DNA from 2 places in the Rossellomorea sp. NPDC071047 genome. Region 1 is predicted to be linked to the other one. Evidence: riboswitches for the same ligand, from Rfam matches in the RefSeq annotation. Region 1 holds a riboswitch; the other holds the start of a gene.
The links. Region 1 has a riboswitch for S-adenosylmethionine ahead of ACQKFO_RS04295 (YezD family protein). Riboswitches for the same ligand answer to the same signal wherever they lie in the genome.
Positions count from the first base shown of each region.

Region 2: it holds a riboswitch for S-adenosylmethionine, as region 1 does, so the genes downstream of both, mtnK (S-methyl-5-thioribose kinase) here and ACQKFO_RS04295 (YezD family protein) in region 1, are expected to answer to the same signal.

Region 1 is NZ_JBNNJT010000001.1:814,453-817,870, reverse strand. It holds gene ACQKFO_RS04305 (inorganic phosphate transporter) at 1-936, opposite strand, end outside; gene ACQKFO_RS04300 (phosphoadenylyl-sulfate reductase) at 955-1,653, opposite strand; gene ACQKFO_RS04295 (YezD family protein) at 1,754-1,909, opposite strand; SAM riboswitch class I at 1,996-2,101, opposite strand; gene ACQKFO_RS04290 (MaoC/PaaZ C-terminal domain-containing protein) at 2,266-2,667, opposite strand; gene ACQKFO_RS04285 (MaoC family dehydratase N-terminal domain-containing protein) at 2,664-3,113, opposite strand; gene fabG (3-oxoacyl-ACP reductase FabG) at 3,135-3,418, opposite strand, start outside.
Region 2 is NZ_JBNNJT010000005.1:358,752-362,169, forward strand. It holds gene mtnA (S-methyl-5-thioribose-1-phosphate isomerase) at 1-800, opposite strand, end outside; gene mtnK (S-methyl-5-thioribose kinase) at 817-2,001, opposite strand; SAM riboswitch class I at 2,118-2,274, opposite strand; gene ACQKFO_RS18400 (carbon-nitrogen family hydrolase) at 2,376-3,158, opposite strand; gene ACQKFO_RS18405 (pyridoxal phosphate-dependent aminotransferase) at 3,281-3,418, shown strand, end outside.

The DNA of each region.
Region 1 (3,418 bases):
GATCACGAGCTTTACCAAAAAATAAGAAATACTGAGTGAAATCAAGGGAGAGACCACCCATATTTTAACGATTTTTTTGACAATTTTCTTTTGCAGCATATGTTTTCCGTTCTTCGCCATCCCGAGGCCTATGATAGAGGACGAAGTAACCTGAGTCAGCGGGATCGGTAATCCATACAGTGAGCTCACCATCACAAGGATCGCTCCTGTAGATGAAATAACAATTCCTTCGGCTTTTGAATATTGTGTAATTTTTTTTCCGTTTGTTTCCACTACTTTTTTCCCCAGTAAGATAGCTCCGAGGGCAACGAATAAACCTCCCAGCCAAATCCCCCGCGATGGAGACATTAAACCTGCACCCACTAATGGACCGACGGCGTTGGCTACATTATTCATCCCTGCCGAAAAGGCTTCAAAGAACCCCGCGATGATCAAAAGGTATGCAAGCCACCTTTTTTCAAAATGGAAACCACGCTTTTCAAGCTTTACTAAACCTATACCGAATACCCATGTCACTCCGAAGGCAATGACCGGGACAATCACCCAAAATGACATGATCGTTAAGAGTGATTTCACATAAAGAACTTGATATGCGACTCCGACTCCTACAACCGCTCCGACCGTTACTTCACTTGTAGACAGCGGGATCCCGATCACATTTGCCAGAAACAAGGAAATGGTGGCGGATAACAAAATGATGACCACGATTTTGATGGAGAGTACATGTTGAGGGATAATCCCTGAACTTATGGTTTTCACTACTTCTCCACCACCTAATACCGCCCCGCTCAGGACACCGACTGCGCAGATCCATAATGCAACCCTGATGTTCTTTATGGCCCCTGCACCATACGCAACACCCATCGATGCTGCCGCTCCACTGGCACCAATGTTCATAGCGAAAAACAAACTTATGATCAGGGCGAATACTTCAATCAAAGAATGTCACCTCTTTTAATGAAGACCGCATTCGGTTTTCCCTTTTCCTTTCCATCTTCCGGAGCGGAGATCATTGATGTCTAAGGCTTTTGTTGTACAATGAAAGCATCCGATACTTGGATACCCTTGATCATGAAGGGGATTATAGGATAGGTTATGTTTATGGACATACCTCCAAATCTCTTTCCAGGTCCAGTGAATTAAAGGACAAATCTTAACCGATTGAAACTTATCATCTTTATTGATGAATTCAACTTGACTCCTTGTAGGTGATTGCTCCCTTCTTAATCCTGAAATCCAGGCATTTCCTTTAGATAATGTTTCTTTTAAAGGATCGAGCTTTCGAATTTGACAGCATTGGTTCGGATTTCGCTCCCACAGCTTATCACCATATGTTTCTGCTTGCTCTTGAAGCGTCAATTCAGGCTTTTTCATATTAATGGTGATACCAGGATACTTCTCCTTCACCTTTTCAATCGTTTCGTAGGTTTCTTTGAAATGAACACCTGTATCAAGAAATACTATGGTTGCTTCAGGTTGTACTTTGGTTAGGAGGTCGATTAATACGATCCCTTCTATCCCAAAACTGCATGCATATACGACACTTTCACCATAATGTTCATACGTCCACTCAAGTACGTTTACCGCTCCTTTATAGACCGGATCAATTTCAAATTGGATAGTTGGTTTTTTCCAAGTTTGATAGGTTAACATGATACACCCCTTTCCCGCTCATCCAAACAAAAAGAGGCGATAACAAGATAATAGGGATTTCCATTATCTGTGTTATGCGCCTCTAGTTTGTCTAGTCAGCTTATTTAATTCGCACTTTCTCGTTTTTCTCCAATTGAATGACTTTACCGTCTTGCACCACGATGGTAATTGATCCGAAACTCATCGTCTTCAACATCGAAGTGATCTTCTCGACTACTACATCATACTGTGCTTCTTGATTATTTTCTTTAGTCACATGATTCCCCCAATTTTCATCTTATCCAGAAAAATCATGAATGAAAAAAACAACCCTCCATTTTGGAAAGTTGTTCAGGTAAGGTTACCTTATCTTCCAAAATGACTTCACATTTTGCTGGAATTAGCACCTTACATAACGTAGGTTGCTGGGCTTCGCGGGGCCAGATCCCTCCACCACTCTGGATAAGAGTTATTAATTTTAATATTCTAAATAATATCACATTCTGCCGGGAAGTCAACCCGAGTTTTTCTATCGGATTTAAGTCTTTTGACTTATTTTTCTTGGAAATCATTCATTCTCTTTATTTCTATTCGCTTTATGAAAGCTATAGGACACTATTTTCACAAGAATAATCAAAATAATTGAAATATCAGTTTACCGTCAATCACTTTCTTCTGGTCCTGATTGACGGCAAAAACGTTAAAATACAAATGATCATTCTGTTTTTCTGATACTTCTGCAATCAATGTAATGACATCGTTCAAAAAAACCATCCCTTTAAAGCGGACGGTATACTCTTTGATAAATCCTTCTTCATAATGATCACTAAATAGCTTGGAGACATTACCCATTGTCCACATGCCATGAGCAATGACTCCTGGAAGACCCAGTTTATGGGCTTCCTCATCGATTGTATGAATGGGGTTATAATCCCCCGATGCACCTGCATATTTGATTAAGTCGATTCTCGAGACTGGCGCTAATTCAACAATGGGAAGCGTTTCACCTATATTAAAGGATGATAGTTTAGTCATTTTCCCAACCTCTCTCTGACCGCTTCAGTGATAATGACAATCGCCTCGGAGGAGAAAATATTGTTCCCTCCTGAATCTTCACCGATCTCTTCGATTACGAGAAAACCCAGTGTTCCTCCCGATCCTTTCCGCTCATAGTAATCTTTTATCTCCGTATAACACTGAATACATTCCCCGACCTTCAGTGGTCTTTCATAGTGAAAAGATTGTTCCCCATGAATCAACCCGACGTTTGGTAAATGAAAACCCTCAATCGTTCCATAGTCAAACACTCTGGGAAAAGTGGGGGGAGCGATATTCCCCCTGTATCTGGACCTTTTTCCTGCTTCTTCATCCACATATATGGGATGTGGATCACCGATGGCTTCAGCAAACTTATGAACCGCTCCTTTTTCCACATAGTTTTCTACGGAAGTTGAGCGTTTACCGATATAAGATTGAAACATATCCTTCACCCCTTTCGCCCATTAGGCTTTCGGCCCTCCAGCTACGTAGAGGATTTGTCCATTAACGAATGACGAGCTTTCATCGGCGAAAAACGCCACTGCATTCGCTATATCTTCCGGCTGTCCGCTTCTTCCTACCGGAATGCCTTGAAGACTCGCTTCCACCAGTTGTTCAAAGGTTATTCCGATCCGTTTCGCCGTTTCCCTGGTCATTTCCGTTTCTATGAACCCGGGGGCTACTGCATTGGTCGTAATACCCAGAGGACCAAGCTCTATAGCCAGAGTTTTCGTCAAGCCTTGAAGAC
Region 2 (3,418 bases), on a different contig from region 1:
GGTATATTGAAATGTTTACACAAAATGGCAAGCATGGACGATCCGATTTTATTTGCGGTATCCCCGTTGGCAGAAATTCGGTCAGCCCCGACAATCACGGCTTCTACTCCTTTTTCTTTCATGGTATGGGCAGCCATGCTATCCGTGATGAGGGTGACATCTACTCCTGATTGCTGTAACTCCCAAGATGTCAGGCGGGCTCCTTGCAGAACGGGCCGTGTCTCACATGCATAAACCTGAAACGCTTTTCCTCTTTCTCTTCCTAAATGAAAAGAGGCCAATGCAGTACCGTATTTACTCGTTGCAATGGAACCGGCATTACAGATGGTCATCACGATCTGTTTATCCTTTAATACACTTAAACCATTTTCACCTATTAGGCGGCACACTGCCTCGTCTTCTGCATGAAGGTGGATGGCAGCATGGAGTAAATTAGTTTTCGCTTCATTAACAGAAGAAGCATTCTCTAATACCTTTTCTAACCGGTTCAAAGCCCAAACCAGGTTGACTGCTGTGGGGCGTGAATCGGCAAGGTATTTTTTGTCACGTTGAAACAGATCGATGAATTCCTCTAGCGTTTTCACTTCATACTGACATGCAGACCGGGCTAAACCGTAAGCAGCTGTGATGCCAATGGCAGGTGCACCTCTCACTTTTAGTGTGATAATCGCATCATAAAACTCTTCAATGGTCGTCAGTTTAATATATTCCACTATGTTAGGCAGTTTTTGTTGATTAAGGATCAGTAAATAATCTTCATGCCACTCTAGTGAAGTTGGAATGGTCAATGCTTGTGTCATGATAATCTCCTTTTGATTATTCAGAATGGGACTTCAATAGGGACAAAAGCTCTTCGATCGAATAGATCTGCTTTCGTGTTATGATCAGTTCCTTACCGAGTGTCAAGCAGGTCCGTTTAGCCTGTAATCTTCGTTCTTTATCCGGGATGCCATCCAGATCTTCTACATGAGCGAGGCCGATCGTTCTTCTGATGCATTCACATCCTGCAAAACCGATGCTGTCTTGAAAGCTCTTCTCCAATACATATTCAAGGTAGCCATTCACTTTCGTGTAGGCGTCCCCGCTTTCCTTCCAATGCTTAGAAAACGCGGAGGAGAATACTTTCCAGGTATTCTCAATGTGATAAAAAATCGTTTCCTTCTCATCAGGTTTAGAAACTGCCTGGAAAATAAGGTTGGCAATGAACTGTCCAATATCAAAGCCAATCGGTCCATAAAAGGCAAATTCGGGATCAATCACTTTCGTTTGATTCTTATCTACAAAGATGCTTCCTGTATGAAGATCTCCATGAAGAAGTGCTTCTCCTTCAGTAAGAAAGCTCTTTTTCAATTTGGCCACTTCAAGCTTCAAGGTGAAATCATCCCATAAATGTTGAACGTCCCGGGAAAGCTCTTCTTCAAATTCATTGGTTTCACTGTTGAAAAAGGGATCTGTAAATACTAGGTCCTCAGTGATTTTGCACAACTCAGGATTTGAAAATTCTTTCACATACTCCTTTTTCTTGAAAGGATGAAGGGCATAATCAGAGGTGAAATATAAGGTGTTTGCTAAAAATGTTCCAATGTCATGGGAGAGCCGGGGATACTTTTCCCCTTTGATAAGGCCAGCCCGGGCAATGGTCATTGTGCTCAAATCTTCCATGACAGTAATAGCTAGTATCGGATCAGAGTAGTACACTTCAGGAACCAGATCCCCTACAAATGAACGCTGAAGCTTAAGGGCACTCGCTTCTATTCTTGCCCGTTCGATTGTTAACGGCCAGCTTTCGCCTACAACCTTCGCAAATGGCAGGGCTTGTTTGATGATGATTCCTTTACCTGTTTCCCGTTCTAATACACGAAAGACCAGATTTAAATTCCCGTCTCCAATTTCTTCACACGTTAAGAGAGTGCCGTCCTCAAATATTCGTAAGCGAATCGCCAGTGCGATTGCCGCCTGTTCAGTTAGTGGTTGATATGCATTTAGTTTCGTAATGGCCATCATCGTTCCTCCTTATAGTACAGACTTATGAAAGACTGTGTTATGGAGGCTTTTCCGTGGTATAAGAAAAGCCTCTTTCATGTTCGAAAGAGGCTTGAAGAAGGTATCTTCATCGCCTCTTATCTCTCAGAAAGACTATCTTTCTGTTGGAATTAGCACCGTGCCTTGCTGGATCATTCAATCCGGCGCATGCTGCGCCCCGTTTTACAACGGTATTATGGTCGGTTGCTGGGCTTCATAGGGCCAAATCCCTCAGCCAGCTCTTGATAAGAGTTGCGTTAACTATTTAATTAAACTTTCAGAATGTTTCATTTGATTTGAATAGTACCATCGAAGTAATTTCCATGTCAACGTTTTTTTGAAAAAGTGCCTATCTAATAAAAATCCGGTCTTCTATCCTGGAATATCGGAATTTTCTTTCGGACTTTTTCTACTTCCTGTAAATTGATTTCAGCTGTAACCAATTCTTCCGTTTGCGATCCTTTTGAAAGAATATCTCCCCATGGATCAATGATAAGGGAACAACCGCCAAATTCATTGTTCGGGTCGCTTCCCACCCGGTTGCAGGCGATCACGAAGCATTGATTTTCAATCGCTCTTGCCCTTAAGAGGGTCTGCCAGTGATCAATTCGTGCTGCCGGCCACTCTGCTACGACATAAACAACCTTGGCACCCATTAGAACTTGTTTTCTGAACCATTCCGGGAAACGGATGTCGTAACAAATCAATCCCCCCATTTTTGTGTCTTGAAGCGTGAAGATGCCATCCTCATGACCAGGAAGTAAATAATGATGTTCATCCATCAGCTTAAACAAGTGAAGCTTCGAATACTTTTTCACCAACTCGCCTTTTGAATTCGTAACTAGAAGGGTATTGGACACCCCATCCTGCGTTTTCTCTGCAACAGAACCACCTACAATGTGAATGGAATATTTATTTGACAAGGCAGACAGGAAGGAGGTTGAATCCTTTGCTCCGTCATCAGCGATTTCATCCATTCTTGTAAGGTCATATCCAGTCGTCCAAAGCTCAGGGAGCACAACTGTATCACAGCCTTCTTCACTAGCTTTTTTAACCCATCGTTCTACTTTTTTCTTGTTTTCTTCGGGATGTCCGAACACAATATCGATTTGTGCAAGACCTAACTTTTGAATCATTTCTTTCACCTCATTAATGACTTTTTGGAATTTATTCCTTTACATTCTTTATTTCCCGTTATATCATTTGTGACTAGAATTTGAAAGTAATTAATTTTCAAAAAAATGTAGTGGGTGAGTGTATGAAAACCTTTGGAAAGGCAAAACGATTAGATTTATTACCTGAACAATTTTTCGCATCCCTGGCAAAAACAGTGAATGCTGTTGTCAAAGAGGGACATGATGTCATTAATTTGGGACAGGGAAATCCGGATCAACCG